4 regions of the Chryseobacterium sp. StRB126 genome follow, and region 3 is predicted to be linked to each of the others. Evidence: riboswitches for the same ligand, from Rfam matches in the RefSeq annotation. Region 3 holds a riboswitch; each other region holds the start of a gene.

Region 1 (5,072 bases), 2.6 Mb from region 3:
TAGCCTATAAAACAAGTCCTTTATCTTCAGTAAGAGTAGATGCAATTTTCGATATGGCAAAAAATGTAGGATTTCCTGCATTACCAATGGATTTATGGCTTTCCAGAGCAATGATTACATCTGCTTCCTACAGGCAATTGTTTAATGAAGGATGGATTAAATCCTGGGATACCAAAGTCTATTACAATACCATAGAACATTATATGGATGATACAAAGCGTCCTGAAAATCTTGTACACATGGATATGCCCGGATGGAGTACTACTTATGGATTGGTTTCTTCGGTGAATCTGAAAAAAGAACGGTATACCTCAGCCATAGAACTCAATATGTACAATAATACATCCATTGCAGAAATGCGGATGTATCCGCAGGATCGAAAGAACAGAACCATGTTTGCCTACAGCTGGCCTTGGGTAACTACCCGTTTTGCAGGGCTTTCGATGAATAACAGCTGGGAAATATCGGATAAAAGCAATGTAAGCTTTGGAGGATCTTTAGGATTAAATTACAATGAGTCCAAATATGCAGAGTTCAACTGGATCTTTCACCCGGGAGCACCTCCGCAAAAAACGAGGATTCTTCCCAGCTTACATGCAGGATATCAATTTACGGAGAATCATTTTAGCTTTTCTGTAGGAACCGGCTACGGACATAGAGCGCCTTCTGTTTCAGAAGGCTATGGATATTATATCTACAATAGTTTTGACCGGTATGATTATATCGGAAATCCTGATTTAAAAAACGAAATTTCCTATGAAACCAACGCCAGTGCAGGTTTTAAAAATGAAAAAATGAGTATTGAAGCCAAAGTGAATTACTTCTATATTCAGAATTACATCATTGGGAAAATTTTAAGTCTGGGAAGCCCTATGAATTATCAATCGGTAGGAGTGAAGGCGTATACTTCACTGGATCATGCAACACTTTTTAATATGGCCCTGAATGCCGGTTATAATATTTTACCGGAACTCCATTGGAAAGGAACTTTAACCTATGCCCGTGGAAGAGATGATAAAGGAAAGAATCTACCCTTCATTCGACCTTTAAGCTATCTGACATCCTTACATTTTACCCATCATAATTTGGGAGTTCAGACTTCTGTGAATGGAGATTTCATCCAACATAATTACAGCCCGGAATATGGAGAAGATCAAACCCCGGCTTATGCTGTCTGGAATTTCTCAGTGAACTATACTTTCAATATCCAAAAATTGAAAACCGTTTTTCAGGTAGGTGCAGAAAACCTGTTGAATAAATATTACAGCACCTATGCAGATTGGGGAAACATCCCAAGAATGGGGCGCAATATCTACACCTCTTTAAAATTTAATTTTTAAGGATAACAACTTTAACTAAAACAACCACTAAAATTTTTACAATGCAAAACTTAAAAAAATATTTACTATTATCAGCTTTTTCACTGGGTATAATTTCCTGCCAGAATAGTGATGATAATCCTGTAGCGAATAATGTAACCCTTGAATTTAACAATACGTTTAAGAATACAACCATTATTCTTGGAGGATCTACGTCTGCTATGGCAACCACAAATACTTCTGCAGAAGGACAGGTTCATCACTTTTCAGAATTGAAATATGTAATCAGTAACATTCGTCTGATAAAGGCAGATGGCAATGAAGTTCCTTATAAAATTAATGATCTGGATCAGGGCGCTACAGTAATAGATCAATCAAAACCGGAGACTCTTCGTTATATTTTAAGTAATATCCCAGCAGGAGAGTATAAAAGGATCAAGTTTGGATTAGGTGTAAAAAGAGATCTGAACGTGCTGGATCAGGTGAGATTTCCCAAGTTCTATGCAACCGCAGGAGCCAATGATACACAAATGATGTGGGAATGGGGAGCCGGTTATCGTTTTACAAAAATTGAAGGTTTCTATGGGACGGATAACAAACAGATGTCTATCCATACAGGAAGTACTATAAAAGGATCTGAAGGAAATTTTACTCAGGGAGTAGATGCCTACAGGGAGGTTACCTTAGACTTGCCTAAAAATGCAATAGTAGATAACAAAGCACCTAAAATTACTGTTAAAGCAGACTTTGATAAATTATTGACAGGTAAAATCAACACCATTGTATTGGTTACCGGAACAGGATCAGATGGTAATGCCACTCCGAATATCCATACAGCCAATCAAATGATAAAGTTTGTGGATAACTTAGGTGGAAATGGTTCCAGTGATATTTCCGGAATGTTTTCTGTAAGCAGTGTTGAAAACTAGATTTATCCCAGCTGCAATGGAAAAAGGAATAAGTATTTTAGCGATTTTTATACTGTTAATCTCTTGTAATAACGATCATTATGAGCCGGTTCCGCTTGATAATCCGCAATTATCACTCAATATTCCTTTGGGGTTTCCGGAGCTCAATACTTCGGTGAATTCCAATAGACCTACAAAATATGGGGTGGAGCTGGGAGAGAAGCTATTTCATGAAAAAAGACTGAGTGCAGATAATACCATTTCCTGCTCCAGCTGTCACATTCAGGGAAATGCTTTTGCGGATAACAATGTTCAGGCGATAGGTATTCAGAATAGAGTAGGGCTGCGGAATGTACCGACTATTCAGAACATGATGTTTATGAAGTTTTATAATTGGGACGGGAATATTCTTCAATTGGAAAACCAATCGCTGGTTCCTATTATCACTCATGAAGAAATGGGTTCTTCTATTTTGGAAGTCATTGGTAAAATAAAGGATGATCTTCTATATAAAGATTTATTCAGAAAAGCCTTTGGAGATGAAACCGTTACTCCGGAAAGAATTTATAAAAGTATTGCACAGTATGAATACACGCTAATTTCCGCTAATAGCAAGTATGATAAAGTAAAACGAAATGAAGGGGAAACTTTTACAGATAACGAAGCTCAGGGGTACCGGACTTTTCAACAAAAATGTGTAAGCTGCCATAGCACAGAGCTTTTTACCGATCAGAGCTTCAGAAATATTGGATTTCCACTAAATACCAATACCAATGAGGCAGGACGTGGGAGAGTAACAGGTCTTCCGCAAGATTATATGAGCTTTAGGGTTCCTTCATTAAGAAATGTAGAATATACGGCTCCTTATGGAAGTTTCGGGCAGTTTCCAACTTTAAAAGCCGTTCTTGATTATTTTGATAAAGGGGTTCTGGATGCTGATAATCTTGATCCTATCTTTAAAAACAATGGAAACACAATTCCTCTCACAGAACAGGAAAAGACTAATCTTATCTTGTTTATGAAAACTTTGAGCGACCGTGAATTTGTGAAAGATAAGCAAAGAAACTCCAATAGAAATTGATTGTTTAAATCCCGTTACAAGCTAACGGGATTTTTCATGTTTATGCATTGATAATCATTTTATTCTGCATCACATTGTATCTGGCAGGATTTTTATATCTTTGCCGAAATTTGGTGAGCCGTAACAGGCTCTTAAAAGGGAATCCGGTGAAAATCCGGAACAGACCCGCTGCTGTAAGCTCCACGCCAAAGTTTTTGAAGAATATATCCACTGTTTTTACGAATGGGAAGGATTTCAAAAATGGAGTAAGTCAGAAGACCTGCCAGAATAAATAAACGTTTGACGCTTTCGTGGAATAAAGCTTAGGACTACAATGATGCTGTGCAGTAAATGCTGTGCTTTGTCATTGCTTTTCTTATATCCATTAGCGTCATCATTATCCCTGAATGAGCTAATGGTGGCAAAACTGACTACATCTCAACTTCATAAAATTGTTTTCACAATAAGTGTGTTAACATCACAATTCTTGTTTTCTCAAACCAAGAAAAAAGATACTATTAAAGAAGAAGCTATAAAGGCGGTCAATATTTACAAAAAGAACTTTAAGGAGATCTTACCGGCCCAGACTTTACAGGGCGAAGAGCTCGAAAGGCTGAACAGCCACTCTGTTGCCGATGCGTTGAGGTACTTTTCAGGAATTCAGATCAAAGATTATGGTGGAATGGGTGGTTTGAAGACCGTCAATATCCGAAGTATGGGCAGCCAGCATGTAGGAGTATTCTATGATGGTATTCAATTAGGTAATGCCCAAAACGGATTGGTAGACCTGGGAAGATATTCTCTGGATGATCTGGAAGAAATTTCATTGTACAACGGGCAGAAAAGTGAGATTTTCCAACCCGCAAAAGACTTCGGGTCATCAGGATCAATTTATTTACAACCCAAAACACCAGTATTTACAGGAAATAGAAAAACCAATCTTACCATAAGAGCCAAAAGTGCCTCCATTGATTTATTTAATCCTTCTTTTCGGTTAGAGCAGAAGATATCAAAACGGATAGCAGCAAGCTTTAGTGCAGAATTTCTCCAGAGCGATGGTCTTTACAAATTTCGTTATGGCAGGAAGTTTCCCAATGGTACAACAGCTTCTGATACCATTTCTAAAAGATATGATTCAGATATTAAAGCAAAACGCTTTGAAACATCTGTGAATGGAACTTTGAATAACGGAAACTGGAATATTCGAGGTTATGGTTATATTTCAAACCGTGGGATTCCTGCCCCTATTGTGAAAAATCGCTTTAAGGCCAGAGGAGCAAGAATGTTGGATGAAAATTATTTTGTACAGGCCAATTTCAGGAAAAAGCTGTTTCCTAAGTTTGAAACACAGCTGAAGGCAAAATTTGCCTATGATTACACTTATTTCAATGATACGGTACGATCTCAATCCGGGATGCCTGCGAAAAATACTTATATTCAAAGGGAGGTTTATGTTTCCTCTTCCAATTTATATTCAATTACCCCTAATTGGGATGTCAGTTTAAACGGAGATTTCCAGTACAATAACCTTGATGCTGATTTGTATAATTTTTCTTATCCTACCCGTTATACAAGCCTGGTTGCATTGGCCACAACCTATCAGTGGAACAGATTTAAATTCTTGGGAAGCTTGTTAGGTACATTTACTTCAGAAAAGGTCAAAATGAATATCAAACCTGATGACAGAAGAGAATGGACTCCTGCTTTCTTCATGAGCTATCAGCCTGCTTCTATACCGGAACTTACCCTTAGAGCTTTCTATAAAAATATCTTCAGGCTCCCAAC
Region 2 (5,072 bases), 1.3 Mb from region 3:
GACGGAGAATTTGCTCCTGAAGAGGGAATGCTGGTACAACAATATCTGGCAGATGAGTTTCCATTCAGAATGAACCTTGATAATGAACTTGAAACATTGGCTCTTTTACAGCCTGAGGAATGGAAAGATCACTTTGAATTCCATGCAAGATGCTTTCATGAGGATTCTACAGCAGATGAGCGTGTAAAGTTTGCTCAGTTTGCCAAGTCTCTGATTAAAGCAGACAACAAGGTAACTGAAGAAGAGCACACATTCTATGTTCTGTTGAAAAACTTATGGGGATTATAATCCTCTTCAAATCAAAGATCTCACAGATTCAAAAAGTGAGTTTAATTAAAAAGTAAAATAAATCAATATAAATCTTATGAGAAGAAAAATAGTTGCAGGCAACTGGAAAATGAACAAAAATGTAATTGATGCACAACAATTGATGATTCAGTTACTAAGCTATAAAAACAATAATGCAACCAACTGTGAAGTTTGGATCGCTCCACCATCTTTATATTTAATGATGGCTAAAGACATCTTTGAAAAGGATGAAATCGGAGTATTCTCTCAGGATATGAGCGAACACGAAAGCGGTGCATACACAGGAGAAATCTCCGCTGATATGTTAGAATCCATCGATGCAACAGGTTCATTAATCGGGCACTCTGAAAGAAGACAATACCATGGTGAAACAGATTCTCACTGTAACAGAAAAATCAAATTGGCTCTTGAAAAAGGTCTTATTCCTGTCTATTGCAACGGAGAAACTCTTGAGCAGAGAAAAGCAGGACAGCACTTTGAAGTGGTTAAAAATCAAACTGAAGTAGCTCTTTTCACACTTTCTGCTGAAGAGATTAAAAAAGTAGTAATTGCTTACGAACCGGTTTGGGCTATTGGAACGGGAGAAACAGCAACCCCTGAGCAGGCTCAGGAAATTCATGCACACATCAGAAGCATCATTGCTGCTAAGTACGGTCAGGAAGTAGCTGATGAGGTTTCTATCCTTTACGGAGGTTCTGTGAAGCCGGATAATGCGAAAGAAATTTTCTCTCAGCCGGATATTGACGGTGGTCTGATTGGAGGTGCCGCTTTGAAATTAGAGGATTTCTCTAAGATTATTGAGGGTTTCAATTAATTGATAAGAACAATATATAGAAAATAGAGCCCTTGGAGTAATCTTCAAGGGCTTTTATTATACGTTTTGGCTAAAGCCAATGGAAATTTATTTTTATCTTTTAAACGGGCTGAAGCCCGTTTCTATTGAATTATTCAATCTAGATACAATAAAAAACGGCGGAATAAATCCCGCCGTTTTCCGTTAAAAAAATCTAATTATTGAATATCGACTATATACATAGTTCCTTTGTCAACCTTCCCTGTTTTAGGAAGGATTTTAGCTTTAGCATTTCCGGCTCCGTCATCTACCACTCCAAAATCATCATCATTAAAAACAGCCAGTTTATTATTTCCTAAATAAACAATTCCCTCAAACTTATCATGTTCATAGCCCAGCTTTGCAACCAGATCTACGGCTAATTTTTTAGAAACAGGTTTAATTCCTGCTGTGGTAAGCTCGTCCCAGGTACACTGTTCCAGAGCTTTGCCGTTTATTTTCATTCCATCTACGGCTGCAAGGTCGGTTCCATTTACGTCTGTTGCTTCGCTTAGGTTGATTCTGTATACTTTTTTAATTCCACCCTGCGTTCCGAAATTACCGTCTCTTTCAATCACAAGGAATTCATTACTCCCTAATGCTGTAATGTCACAAACTGAATCAGAAGCGCCACCATCTTGTTTATACAGATATTGTTTCGTTTGTCCGGTATTAATATCAAAAGTTACAATTCTCGTTAAAGTTGCATTGGTTGCCAAAGCTTTTGATGGAACAAACATCATTGACTGCATTGTTCCTACCAATGTTTTTCCATCTGGAGTCATACAAAGTCCTTCCATTCCTCTGTTGGCTCTTCTTTTCGCTAAAACAGCTGGTAATTTTCTTGTTCCTGTGTTCACACCCATTGGGCTTATTCTTTCCATCTCTACTCCATCGGCATTGTAGTGAACGATGTGTGGACCATATTCATCAGAAACCCAGAATGTACCATCTGGTGCTGCTACAATACTTTCACTGTCTAACCCATATTTATCCGTACCCAGCTCATTTCCTGCTGCATCATAGGCTATTTCGCCTGTACTTCCCATTCCTGCTGGGTTTGGAAGCCCTGTAATAGGCTGTCCGGATGGATTTTTAAGCTTAATATATTTAATAACTTCCACTTTTCCTTCAGCATTAATTTTAAAATGCATAATGGTTGGAGTAAAATTAGGTGTTAAAAATTTCTTTCCGCTTTTAAAATCAGTATTTGGGCCACGGTCTGTAATAACATAAAATTCTCCTTTTCTTGTAGGATGAGCTGCCGCTCCGGAGCCGAATCCACCATTAATTACATCTACTCCGTTCACTGTTGCCAGTGTTGTAAAAGGAAACTCCTGAGGAAGTTTAGAGTAATTAATATCCTGATTATTTATATTGTTGTCATCGTCTTTGCTGCATGACCATAGTGTAGACATCACCAAAGCAGATAATAATAACTTTTTCATATTAACTTTTATGGCGCGAAAGTATAAATTGATTGTAAACTGATCTTGAATGCAATAATAATTCTATTTTAACAATAGAACCTTGAGATGAATTCAATATAAACAACAAAACACCTTAATTACCCGGAAAAATCAAAAACAAAACACCAATTCATTATCAATCAATAAAATCCATCATTAAAAACACTGGAAACAGATCTATAATTCACAAAACAGATATCAAAATTTATATGATATATTTGCACCGTTTTTAAGGTTGAACACTGTTCACAATAGGGAATCAAGTGAGAATATCATTCAAATCTTGAGCTGTACCCGCAACTGTAAGCTGTTTTTACCTATAGCTATTAAAATGTACCACTGGATCAACATCCGGGAAGGTTGGCTATAGGATGCGAGCCAGGAGACCTGCCTTGAACACAATTTAGATTTCAGAATTAAAGATAATTCTGTTAATACATAAGTTTCGGGAATAAAACTTTAATTTAATTATATCATGAGAAAAATCTATTTTTTTTTCTTACTGCTTTGTACGCAGTTTTTCTTTGCCCAATTCACAGAAAACGACATCAAGTTTTGGGTAGGAACCGGTTCTAAAAAGGCTTATTTCATTGCCGATTTCAATGACAACAATACGCCTACATCTTATGTTTGGGGCTATCGTTTTGATGGTGATAATTTAATGGCCGAAGACATGATTAACGCTATTGCGGCTGCAGAACCTAAAATAGAGGCTGACATTCCTTCAGGATTTCTGTACAGTTTCAAGTACAATCACCATACTCCAAGTACAGATGATTACTGGATTACCTGGACCGGGTCAAATTCCGGAAATATGTCCAATCAAAATAATGGTGTAGGATATACGGCTTTAACAGACGGGCTATGGTTTGGTATTACTTATGGTCTTGACTTCATTGATATTCCACCATCAACTCCAGTGCCAGCCTACAGCTCTCAATGGTATACCTCATCTCAAATTACCCATTGGATTGGAACAGGAACCAATAAAAGTCTTGTTGTTCTTGATTTTGGAACCCATAATTCTAATGGCAATGCCAACTCTTTTGTTTTTGGAATTCAGTACAATGGTACTCTGACAGCAGTGCAGGCCCTAGAGCTTATCCAAGCTCAGGCTCCTTATTTCAATTTTATTTCCAGCAATAATCAGATTTCCAATTTGTCATTAAATACCTTTACTGGAAACAACTCCGGAACAGAAAGCTGGAAATTATACACCGGAAAAGATCTTTCCAGCTGGCAGAACAAGGCTGATCTGAGCCAAGTCCAATTGAGTAACAATACATGGTTTGGATTAAGCTTTGGAGACAGAAGACCTTTCACACCTACTGAAGCAAGTAATGCTACATTGTCTGTTGCCTCAATAAATAAGAAAGCATCATTCAATATTTATCCTAATCCAACGAGTGATTTTATTCAGGTTAAAACATCTGAAAATATCAAAGAAATTAATATTTACTCATCTTTAGGACAAAAAGTACTGACTTCCCAGACAGCTAAGATTAATGTTAAACCTTTAAATACTGGGGTGTATTGGGTAGAGATTAAGACGAAGAATGGGGCTACTGTTCATAAGGTTGTGAAGAAGTAGAAATAACCACCCAGTCAAAAAATTCTTTGAATTTTTGACACTCGTCCAGAGGAGGGGAATATCGCGTCTTCAATTGTGATATTCTTCATTATATTTATTTCGGCATGAATCTTCTAAATAAAATTCGGCATTCGTGGCTAAAACAAAAAACGCATCCCAATTGGATGCGTTTCTCAGTATGATTATACAAATCAATTATTTTTTCTCTGCTCTCTGAAGAACCTCATCTACCATTCCGAAGCTTTTAGCTTCTTCAGAAGTCATCCAGTAATCTCTGTCGGAAGATTTCTCTACCCACTCGTAAGTCTGTCCTGAATGGTGAGCGATAATGTCATAAAGTTCCTGCTTCAATTTCAACATCTCTCTTAAGTTGATCTCCATATCAGAAGCTACTCCCTGAGCACCTCCAGAAGGCTGGTGAATCATTACTCTTGAATGTTTAAGCGCAGAACGCTTTCCTTTTTCTCCTGCAACTAATAATACAGCTCCCATTGAAGCAGCCATACCAGTACAGATTGTAGCTACATCCGGTTTAATGATCTGCATGGTGTCATAAATACCTAATCCTGCGTATACACTTCCACCAGGAGAGTTGATATAGATTTGAATATCTTTAGACGGATCTGCACTTTCTAAGAATAAAAGCTGAGCTGTAACGATGTTTGCTACCTGATCATCGATTCCTGTTCCCAAAAAGATAATTCTGTCCATCATTAAACGGGAGAAAACGTCCATCTGAGCAACGTTTAATCTTCTTTCTTCCATGATGTACGGAGTTAAGTTCGTTGGGCCATACATTCCCATATACTGATCGGTAACCAAACCGTTGTTTCCTAAATGTTTTACAGAGAAATCTCTGAATTCTTTTTTA
Region 3 (5,072 bases):
AGCAATACGCTGAAGACTTTCAATATAGCCCACATCGCTGTATCCCTCCAGGTATCCCATAGAAGCCTTCTGAGGAATAATTTCTATGGTATCATTTCCAAGATCATCTACAGCTACAGGAAGAACAATTCTGTTATCCGGAAGTTTAAGCATATCCTCAGTTGAATATTTCTGAAGATCAACAGACAATAACAGGTCTATACTGACATGAAAATACTTGGATATTCTCACAAGAAGCTCAATAGGAGGTTCCGAAATCCCGTTTTCGTATTTAGAATATCTTACTCGGGAAATCGTAAGGTCATCAGCTACATTTTGTTGAGAAAGCTTTCTCTTGGCTCTCAGAGAGCGTATATTATTTGAAAAAATTGACATTGATAGAAGTATGTCCACAAAAATACAAATTTTGCTTACTGTTATCAATAATAGGAACAGCTTTTACCATAAAATTTGGTGAATTTTATCATTTATTAACTAAAGCCAACAAAATGGGTTGAAAAAGCATCTATTTTGTCCTGTTTTACCCTTTGTTTTTACCCTCCCAAACCTCATTTTAACATTTTTTAAATATTAATCATAAAAAAGTTCATTTACATTAAAAATATTAACTCTAACATTTAAAATATGAAATATGTTTTTTAAAATTTAGTAAATCAAATAGATACAAACGAAAATGATATCTGCACCATTATATATTTATATTAACGAAATATTAAATAATAAAATTGTTTAATTATTTTATTCAAAATAATATTGATTTATTATTATTTATCATATATTTGTGATGTATTAATCATATAAAATTTTAATCATGAAAAATTTCAAAAAACTAGACAGAAACGAGCTAAAATCTATTTCAGGAGAAGGATTACTTGATCCTATCGGAGGGTTATTAGGTGGTCTAGGTGGCGTTGTTGGTGGCGTTATCGGAGGAGTAGGTACTATCGTTGGTGGTGTTGTCGGCGGTGTAGGCTCTACAGTAGGTGGTGTTATCGGCGGTGTAGGTACCGTTGTTGGAAACGCTTTATGCCAAACACAATGTGTAGTTAATGGTGTAATCCACATCAAATTATTAGAGTGTGGTTCTACTTGCTAATCAGCAGCTCCATTAAAAGTTAAAAATATACCGCTCTGAAAAGAGCGGTTTTGTTTTTTTGGACATATCCTTTTGCAGTTTAAGCAAATACCTTGTAGAGTTCTTGTCATTGTCATTCTAAATGGAATGAAACAAAGTGGAATGAAAAATCTACTAAAAATGGACAAGATTCAGATTCGGAACACTATTTATTGGTTACACGTTCATAGCTACATTCGCTCTATAAAGTAAGGCCGTGATTATTCTTAACTTCAGCCATTACAAATGTACTGTGTGTACTTCCTATAGAATCTACAGAACCCAGTTTATTGAAAACAAAGTCCTGGTAATGCTTCATATCCCGAACCTGAACCTTTAAGAGAAAATCAAAATCTCCGGAAATGTTGTAGCATTCCGCCACTTCTGGAATTTCCAGAATTTCTTTTACAAAATCATAGCCTACCGAACGATCATGAATCTTTAATTTGATCTGACAAAATACCGTAAATCCACGGTTAAGCTTTTCAGCATCCAAAACGGCAGCATATCTCTTCACAAAACCTTCCTGTTCAAGCCTTTTTACCCGTTCAAAAACAGGAGAAGGGGACAGATTAATCTCCTTTGCAAGCTCTTTAACCGTCAGTTTTGCATTATTCTGAAGCAGTTTCAGCAGTTTTATATCCTTATCATCAAGTTGTTCCACAGAATATTATTCTTTTAAGGTTTAAAATCATTCAAATTTACAGAATTATATCCTGTTAAAATACAAACTAAAAGCAATATTAACCGAATAAAACACTTTTAATTGAATATATATTCTGTTTAAGTAATTTTACACAAAATTAAAATCTATTATTAAACTTAATATTGATAATAGATCAGTTCTTTACCATCTTCATCAAACAGGAAAGGTTTTACTTAACGTAGATTAATAGGGAATCGTGTGAGAATCACGAGCTGTCGCGCAACTGTAAGTAACACACCAAAGGTTTCTGTCCTTGGATATCCACTGCCAAAAGCGGGAAGGATGACGGAAACTGTTACAAGTCAGGAGACCTGCCTTTACTGAATTGACAATGCTTTCGCGGTCTGAAGCTTTTGAGTCATACAGATGATATTGGCAATGCATTTTCCTTTTGGAGAATTGTATTATTTGCCTGTATCATTGACTTCAGAGATTTTCTTACCCTACAAAGCATTCCGAAGCATTTTAAAGAGCTTTAAAATAAAGTGTAATCTAAAATTTGTAAAAATGCAAACTCACATTCTGGGCTATCCGCGTATTGGTAGCAAAAGAGAACTTAAGAAAGCCTGCGAACAGTATTGGTCAGGTAAAATTGTTTTGGAAGAACTTCTTACAGCAGGAAGAACTATCTGCAGCCAGAACTGGAACCTTCAGAAAGAAGCCGGAATAGATCTTATTCCGTGTAATGATTTTTCTTATTACGATCAGGTATTGGATATGAGCCTGGTAATAGGAGCCATTCCTACACGCTATCATGAAGTAGCGCTTAAAAAAAACAATTCTGAACTGGATCTTTATTTTGCGATGGCCAGAGGCTATCAGAAAGACGGATTGGACATTACAGCGATGGAAATGACCAAATGGTTTGATACCAATTACCATTATATTGTTCCGGAATTTTATAACAACCAGCAGTTTAAGCTTACTTCAGATAAAATTTTCAATGAATTTGCTGGTGCTAAACAGGCAGGAATCAATGCAAAACCTGCGATTATCGGTCTGATCTCTTATTTACTGTTAGGGAAGGAAAAAGAAGAAGGATTTGATAAACTGGATCTTGCTCACAATCTACTCTCTGTTTACGTAGAGATATTATCAAAACTTCAGGCTCAAGGTGCTGAATGGATTCAGTTTGACGAACCCTTCCTTGCATTAGATATTACAGAAAAAGCACAAGAAACCTATACTTTTGTGTACGCTGAGCTTAGAAGACTGTTCCCAAAACTGAAATTCATTATAGCCACTTATTTTGAAGGCCTAAAGAACAACTTATCACTTTCAGTTTCGCTTCCAGTCAATGTGTTGCATATTGATTTGGTAAGAAGTCCGGAACAGTTAGAAGACGTTCTTCATGCTATTCCTGAAAACCTGAGCTTATCTCTTGGAGTGGTAGACGGAAGAAACATCTGGAAAAATGATTATGAAAAATCGTTGTCTTTTATTACAAAAGCAGTTGAAAAATTGGGACCTGAGAGGGTTTTCATCGCTCCATCAAGTTCACTTTTGCATTCACCATGTGATGTAGACTTTGAAACCAGTCTCGATCCCGAAATAAAAAACTGGCTGGCTTTCGCTAAACAAAAGGTAAAAGAAGTGGTATCCCTTAAAGAATTGGCATCCGGAACCTCTGAAAGTCCTATTTTACAGGATTTTGAGGATAATAAGAAAGCAATTTCAGACAGAAAAACGTCTCCACTCATCCATAATGAAGAAGTAAAATTAAGAGCAGCATCTGTTACGGAACAAGATTCACAAAGAAAAAATCCGTTCAATATCCGTAAAGAAGAGCAACAAAAGACCTTACAGCTTCCATTATTTCCTACAACCACTATCGGGTCATTTCCACAAACTGCTGAAGTAAGAAGCTGGAGAGCAAAATTCAAAAAAGGAGAATTAACGGCAGAGCAATATGATGCTTTATTAAAAGAGGAAACCCAGAGAACCATTCGCTGGCAGGAAAACATCGGAATTGATGTTCTTGTTCATGGAGAATATGAGCGTAATGATATGGTGGAATATTTCGGAGAACAGCTGAAAGGGTTTATCTTCACTAAAAATGGCTGGGTACAAAGCTATGGAAGCCGTTGTGTAAAACCTCCGATCATTTTTGGAGACGTTTTCCGCCCGGAACCTATGACGATTTACTGGTCTCAATATGCCCAATCTCAAACCAATCAATGGGTAAAAGGAATGTTAACAGGTCCTGTTACTATTCTACAATGGTCATTTGTACGTGACGATCAGCCCCGCTCCGAAACCTGTAAACAAATTGCCTTGGCCATCCGTGATGAAGTTCAGGATCTGGAGAAAGCAGGAATCAGAATTATTCAGATTGATGAACCAGCTATCCGTGAAGGACTTCCATTGCGAAAAACTGATTGGCAGAACTATCTGAAATGGGCTGTTGAAGCGTTTAAAATATCAGCAAGTGGAGTAGAAGACACTACCCAAATCCATACCCACATGTGCTATTCCGAATTTAATGACATCATTAAGAATATTGCCGATATGGATGCTGATGTGATTACAATAGAATGTTCAAGATCGCAAATGGAGCTTTTACACGCTTTTGCAGACTTCAAATATCCTAATGAGATTGGTCCGGGAGTGTATGATATCCATTCACCAAGGGTTCCGTCCAAGGAAGAAATGACAAAATTGCTCATCAAAGCACAACAGGTAATTCCTGCAAAACAGCTTTGGGTAAATCCGGATTGCGGTTTAAAAACCAGGCATTGGGAAGAAACCGAAAAGGCTTTAATTGCTATGGTGGCTGCTGCTAAAGAGGCTTCTGTAGAATTTGCATCTTAACTATTTCCAATTCCATAAAACTTCAAAAGCATCCGATGGGATGCTTTTGTTTTTTCATTATTTAGAGACTGGAAATATTAATAATTTTAATCTATTTCTTTATATTTCCCCCATTACAAACATGTTTTTCATTGTTGGAACAGAACTTCCACCTTCTTTTTCCAAAGTAATCGCAAAAGCCTGTGCTTTTGAAATACTGGCCAATGCAATCTGGCTGTCTTTATCTTCCGAATACATTCCAGCATTTACCGGCTTTCCGTCTTCTATAGCCCACAGCTGATACTGCATTCCTGTAGGAGCCTTAGGCAAATGCTCTGCATTAAGGTAAACTGCTTTTGTTTTTTTGTCCCAGAAAACCATTGCCTTAGCATCCTTATGATTCTCTACACCATTTAACATGACCATTTGCATATCAGGGTTAGAAAACATGGTTATTTTCTG
Region 4 (5,072 bases), 1.2 Mb from region 3:
ATACATTATCGTAAAATTTCCCTACTTTTAACAAAAACAATAATTTATGAAACCATTAAAAGCACTTTCGGACCTTATTCCAATACCGAGTTATACTGTTATCATTCTCTGTTTTTTCTTTCCTTTTTTCCTGATAAAATGTGGTGATACCACCTTAATGTCTATCAAAGGAACAGATCTGGTAACTGGAATTTCCCAGCAAACAATGAATGAACGTATGAAAGAAAATCTGAAAAATAATTCTCCGTTTGGTTCTGCTTTCGGAAATAATTCAGGTGATAAATCTTCAAATTCCGATTCTGAATACTCACCACTGAACGAATCCAACAATAAAAAAGAGAAAGAAAATATTCCACCAAGCCCGATTATTATCATCGCTTTTCTGGCAGCTATTGCCGGGATTATCATTCAGCTGGTAAAAAGTATTAAGAAAAAATATATCTACCATATTGCAGTTTCCTTAGCAGGACTTATTTCTTTGCTTACTTTCTATTTGACTTTCCAATCCAAGATGGAAGGGCTTGGAAACAATAAAATAGGAATGGGATTAGGAGGCGGAGTGACTATCAGTTATGGTTTTGGAACTGCTTTTTATGTATGTGGAACATTATTTCTGATTGTACTGCTATTCTTTGGAGTGTTTTCTTATTACCTTAAAAATGATCGAGAAGCTATTTATGGTTCTCCAAATCAAGATACAGAATCTTAAAAGAAAAAATATTTACAGATAAAGAAAGAGTGTTGGGTTCAGACACTCTTTTTTATTTAGAATTACATCTATTGTAAAATCCTTCAAGTCTATAGCTTTTTGTATCTTTCAAAGAAAATGTTGAAAAAAATTACATTAGGAATTCTTGCCTTCATTTTAATCTGGATTGCTTTTATATGGACCAAGTACCATTTTTCATATCCGGATTATTCACAGGAAGACATCAACAACATTTTCAAAAAAGAAAATCTGAAAGCCCCTGTTTATGATTCTATTAATTTAAGAGGATACAGCATTCGCTATCTTACGAATCGAGGGAATGAAAATGTAGCTCCCAATCCGGAAACCGGACGTAAAAAGCCTTATCTTTTCTTAGTTCATGACAGTGGAAAAAATTCCGGTTATTTTTTAGATTATTTCAAGAATAAGGATATCAATACAATATTTCATGTTATAGCTGTAGACCGAATTGGATTTGGCGGAACCCATCTTCCCAAAAGAGAAAGCAATGGCAATGAAATTTTTCCAATGGAAAAAGAGGAGTTTGGAGAAAAGGCAGATTACGTAACTTCTATCATTCCCAGTGAGATTTTGAAGCAGGAAAGGCAGCATATTGAAGAAGTACGTATTGTAACAAACGGATGTTCAGGTTTATTGGGAGCAAAAGCTTTTAACTGGATGAGTTTATCCGTTGTAAAAGCATTTATGTTCTATCCTGAAACTGAGCCCAGATTCATAGGAAGTATGGCATTCAGTAAACTGATTTCAAGCCCGGTATTAAGCTTTCTGTTTCCAAGAGCTTTTGTAAATAAACATAAAGACCTTTTATTAATAGACGATATGAGAGGGAAAGATAGAAAAAGCCTCATCGACAATGCGAAATATTCTGAAGATAAAAATTTTGAACGCGAAGAAAACCTTTACTACAAGCGTAATGAAGGAAAAAGACTTAAATCACTCTTCTTTATGATGTCTGATGAAAGCAAGAAAAAGCAAACCGAGAAAATGATTGGAACAGGTCAGTTTTCTGTACAAACAATTGATAAAGTTGATATTTATACTCAACCTCAGTTTGTTTTCGACAAAATTCTCGCGAACGAAATTTATACAATGGATATTAATCAAATTAAAAAATAGTCTGTATACTGCTGAAAAGCATTTAATTTATATATTTGGAAATCTAAAATTTATTAAGATGATTTCAGTAAACAAAGCGTTTTATCTATCTGCATTCAGTATTTTTTCTTTAGCCTTCGTTAAAGGTCAGAACAAAGTTCCTTTTGGGGTTGTAAAAGCTGAAGAAGGATATGCCAATGTACGCGTACATAAGGATAACTACAGAAAAATTGTAGACAAGATCCGTATGCGTAAAGGGGATGTTTTTGTTTATGTAAAACCTGCTCCGGGAGAAACGGAATGGATCTGGATTAAATATCCTGAAAAACAAGACGAAGACAAACCGTTTGTACGCTATGAAACGCTTGACAAAGAGGGAATGGTAAATAAAGAACGTATCGCCTTTGTGGATCAGCTTCCAGCCTATACTCCTTCTAAATCTAAAAACGGAAGATCACTCATCTTCACAGATAATTCCGATCCTAAGATTCCTACCGCCCAAAGAAGCAAGGTTGTTATTGATGTGTATCCATCCAATGCCGGTTACCGCAAGAAGGAAAAAGACGCAGAAGGAAAACTTCTTACCATTGATAAAGTAAAGCCATGGGGAATTGGAAATGATCTTCCTGAAGGAATGACTGAGATCAAGTCGATCAGGCTTCAACAGCCTGGAAGAGGTTCTGTTTTTGTAAGAGAAGCTATTAAAAATATGTTCCAGCCTACCATGGACTTTAATAACGTAGGAGTAACTTCTTTAGACAATGACAATATCTTCCTTTATATGACTAATGGCACAGGAGAATACAGATATACTACTCTTTGGACCATCAAGAAGGGAAGAGTAATCAGCCAGATTATTTATCATAATCCGGAATAAATTCATTATTTTTGCACCGAAAAAGTTTACGCTTATTCATCACAGAAACTGGTTCTGCATAACCGCAGATTAAAAGGGAACCGTGTGAAAATCACGGACTGTCGCGCAACTGTAAGTAACTGAAGTCTTTATCAAAAGATCCACTGTGCGAGGCATGGGAAGGAGATAAATGATGTTACAAGTCAGGAGACCTGCCGATTTCTTAAACAAGAAACTTTCGCGATTTGAAGTTTTATTGATCTGATGGATTGTTTCAGGGATTTCCAAAGTTCCTGTCATTATTCTGTTGTTTTGATACGATTTCATTTCGCCTTAATTAATAATGAAATATGACTACAGAAGAAAGAATTGAAGCTGCCGAAACCAGAATCTTCAAAGCGGTTTTCCCTAACACAACCAATCATTACGATACCCTTTTCGGAGGTACTGCCATGCAGCTGATGGATGAAGTAGCCTTTATTGCAGCAACCCGTTTCGCAAGAAAAAGAGTGGTAACAGTAAGCAGTGACAAAATCGATTTTAAAAAGCCAATTCCTGCAGGAACAATCGTAGAGCTTATCGGAAAAGTTTCATACGTTGGAAAAACCAGTATGAAGGTAAACGTTGAAATCTACACAGAACAAATGTACTCTTACGAAAGAGAAAAAGCAATTGTAGGTGATTTTACTTTTGTAGCGATTGATGAATTCAAGAAACCAATCCAGATACTATAAATACAAAAGTTTCGGGCGGCCTTTGGCCGCCCGAAACTTTATATCCTTTTTACTTTAAAACTTTTTCTGTTTCCAGACTTCTGTTCAGCAGCAGTTCAAAAGCCTCTCCCATTTCATCTGATGCTCTGTTAATAGCATTTTCAAGCATATTTCTGATTTGCTTTTCGGTAACTCCAGCTTCCGTCCAGCTTTTTCCTGAAGTATGGGAATTCAGAATGAATGGCATAATTCTATCGATGGAACAAGCAAAAATTGCATCCGGAGTAGCTTCTTCTTCAAATTCAAGCCATAGGTTAAAGAATTCCGAACGTAAAGGTTCATCCAGAATTCCGAAGATCTTCTGTGCAGAAATCTTTTCTCTTTCAAACTTCCCTACCATAGCGGCTTCATCGAAAAGGAAAGTATCTCCTGCTTCAATCTCCACAAGGTCATGAATGGAAAGCATTCTAATCACTCTCAACAAATCTATATCCGTTCTATTTTTCGCATAAGGATAAAGGATTTGTGCTAAAATAATGATCTGCCACGAGTGCTCTGCTGTATTCTCTCTTCTGGAATCATCTGCATTATAATTTCTTCGCTGTACATTTTTCAGGGCATCTACTGCCAGGATAAAATCAATCTCTTTTTGAATCTTCATCTTACTTTTATCTATTGTATTGATCTGATGGATATACCTTGGTTCTGGTAGTCCATTTATTGTTTTTCTTTTCTTTTATAATAACTTTCACATAACCATCTTCGCTGCTGTCCTCTTCTTTTTCAAGCACCTTATCAAGTCCTTTTTGAGGAATTACTTCAAATTCTGTGGTGAAAAATCGGCAGCACCCATCCTTTCCAAAAGTAATGATACGTTTACGAACCGGATCTGTTTCAAAGAAATCAAAATAATTTGATCCCAGGTCGGTAAGTTCTTTACTTTTTACAAAAGCCATTCTGGTACTATTAAATACATACACATCATAAGATGCTGAACTGTAATTTCCCATATTACCATTTCTTATGGCAAGGTCTTCCGTTCCGTCAAAATTAAAGTCACCAAAAATCAATGGACTTTGTTCTTTCTTTAATGGGATCACTTTCCCACGCTCCAGCCTCTGCCCTTCTCCAAGATGCAGTACCAAATTATCGGATGTGAAAGTCTGCACTTTGGTGTTATTGTTATTAAATAATTCAACGGTCCCTTTATCCATACACTGGTCACTGAAACAATTGTCTATATGAATGATGGCATCATAGTTTTTTGAGGCATCTTTAACCTCAAACTGATATTGCCCAAAACACAATGGGCCTAATAGGATAAATGCGGATAAACTCCTGTAATAATTCGAAATATTCATGTTCATAGTCATATTGGATTCAAATGTTTTTATAAAAACTTTCAAACAAAAATACGAATCATAGTTCCGATTTCAAAACTTAAATGTATTAGAGAAATAATAAATGATGATCGATAAATGATGTTTGATGAAAGATAGAAACTGAAGTCATGGCCATCTATTTTTGATTTAAACACTATTACACCTATACCTTTCACAAATAACACAATAATCTTAAGGCATAAAATCCTATACAATATTACTTAACCTGAGTTCGGGATAATAATTGAGATAAACTTTGTAAAAAATAGCAATAATTCGTATATTTAAGTTTCTGA

What was found. Region 3 has a riboswitch for cobalamin ahead of metE (5-methyltetrahydropteroyltriglutamate--homocysteine S-methyltransferase). Riboswitches for the same ligand answer to the same signal wherever they lie in the genome.
Region 1: another riboswitch for cobalamin. It lies ahead of CHSO_RS00740 (TonB-dependent receptor plug domain-containing protein); the one in region 3 lies ahead of metE (5-methyltetrahydropteroyltriglutamate--homocysteine S-methyltransferase).
Region 2: another riboswitch for cobalamin. It lies ahead of CHSO_RS08005 (T9SS type A sorting domain-containing protein); the one in region 3 lies ahead of metE (5-methyltetrahydropteroyltriglutamate--homocysteine S-methyltransferase).
Region 4: another riboswitch for cobalamin. It lies ahead of CHSO_RS19235 (acyl-CoA thioesterase); the one in region 3 lies ahead of metE (5-methyltetrahydropteroyltriglutamate--homocysteine S-methyltransferase).

Annotation. Positions count from the first base shown of each region.
Region 1 covers NZ_AP014624.1:149,402-154,473, reverse strand. Annotated here, with positions in the region: gene CHSO_RS00755 (TonB-dependent receptor plug domain-containing protein) at 1-1,340, shown strand, start outside; gene CHSO_RS00750 (MbnP family protein) at 1,382-2,248, shown strand; gene CHSO_RS00745 (cytochrome-c peroxidase) at 2,265-3,308, shown strand; cobalamin riboswitch at 3,403-3,590, shown strand; gene CHSO_RS00740 (TonB-dependent receptor plug domain-containing protein) at 3,649-5,072, shown strand, end outside.
Region 2 covers NZ_AP014624.1:1,763,801-1,768,872, reverse strand. Annotated here, with positions in the region: gene CHSO_RS08020 (TerB family tellurite resistance protein) at 1-288, shown strand, start outside; gene tpiA (triose-phosphate isomerase) at 365-1,123, shown strand; gene CHSO_RS08010 (esterase-like activity of phytase family protein) at 1,321-2,589, opposite strand; cobalamin riboswitch at 2,826-3,020, shown strand; gene CHSO_RS08005 (T9SS type A sorting domain-containing protein) at 3,086-4,201, shown strand; gene clpP (ATP-dependent Clp endopeptidase proteolytic subunit ClpP) at 4,397-5,072, opposite strand, start outside.
Region 3 covers NZ_AP014624.1:3,046,099-3,051,170, forward strand. Annotated here, with positions in the region: gene CHSO_RS13770 (XRE family transcriptional regulator) at 1-375, opposite strand, end outside; gene CHSO_RS25965 (bacteriocin-like protein) at 812-1,096, shown strand; gene CHSO_RS13780 (Lrp/AsnC family transcriptional regulator) at 1,317-1,778, opposite strand; cobalamin riboswitch at 1,968-2,154, shown strand; gene metE (5-methyltetrahydropteroyltriglutamate--homocysteine S-methyltransferase) at 2,328-4,631, shown strand; gene CHSO_RS13790 (anti-sigma factor domain-containing protein) at 4,731-5,072, opposite strand, start outside.
Region 4 covers NZ_AP014624.1:4,274,470-4,279,541, forward strand. Annotated here, with positions in the region: gene CHSO_RS19220 (hypothetical protein) at 47-709, shown strand; gene CHSO_RS19225 (hypothetical protein) at 827-1,846, shown strand; gene CHSO_RS19230 (hypothetical protein) at 1,905-2,702, shown strand; cobalamin riboswitch at 2,735-2,916, shown strand; gene CHSO_RS19235 (acyl-CoA thioesterase) at 3,032-3,415, shown strand; gene CHSO_RS19240 (HD domain-containing protein) at 3,465-4,055, opposite strand; gene CHSO_RS19245 (XAC2610-related protein) at 4,063-4,755, opposite strand.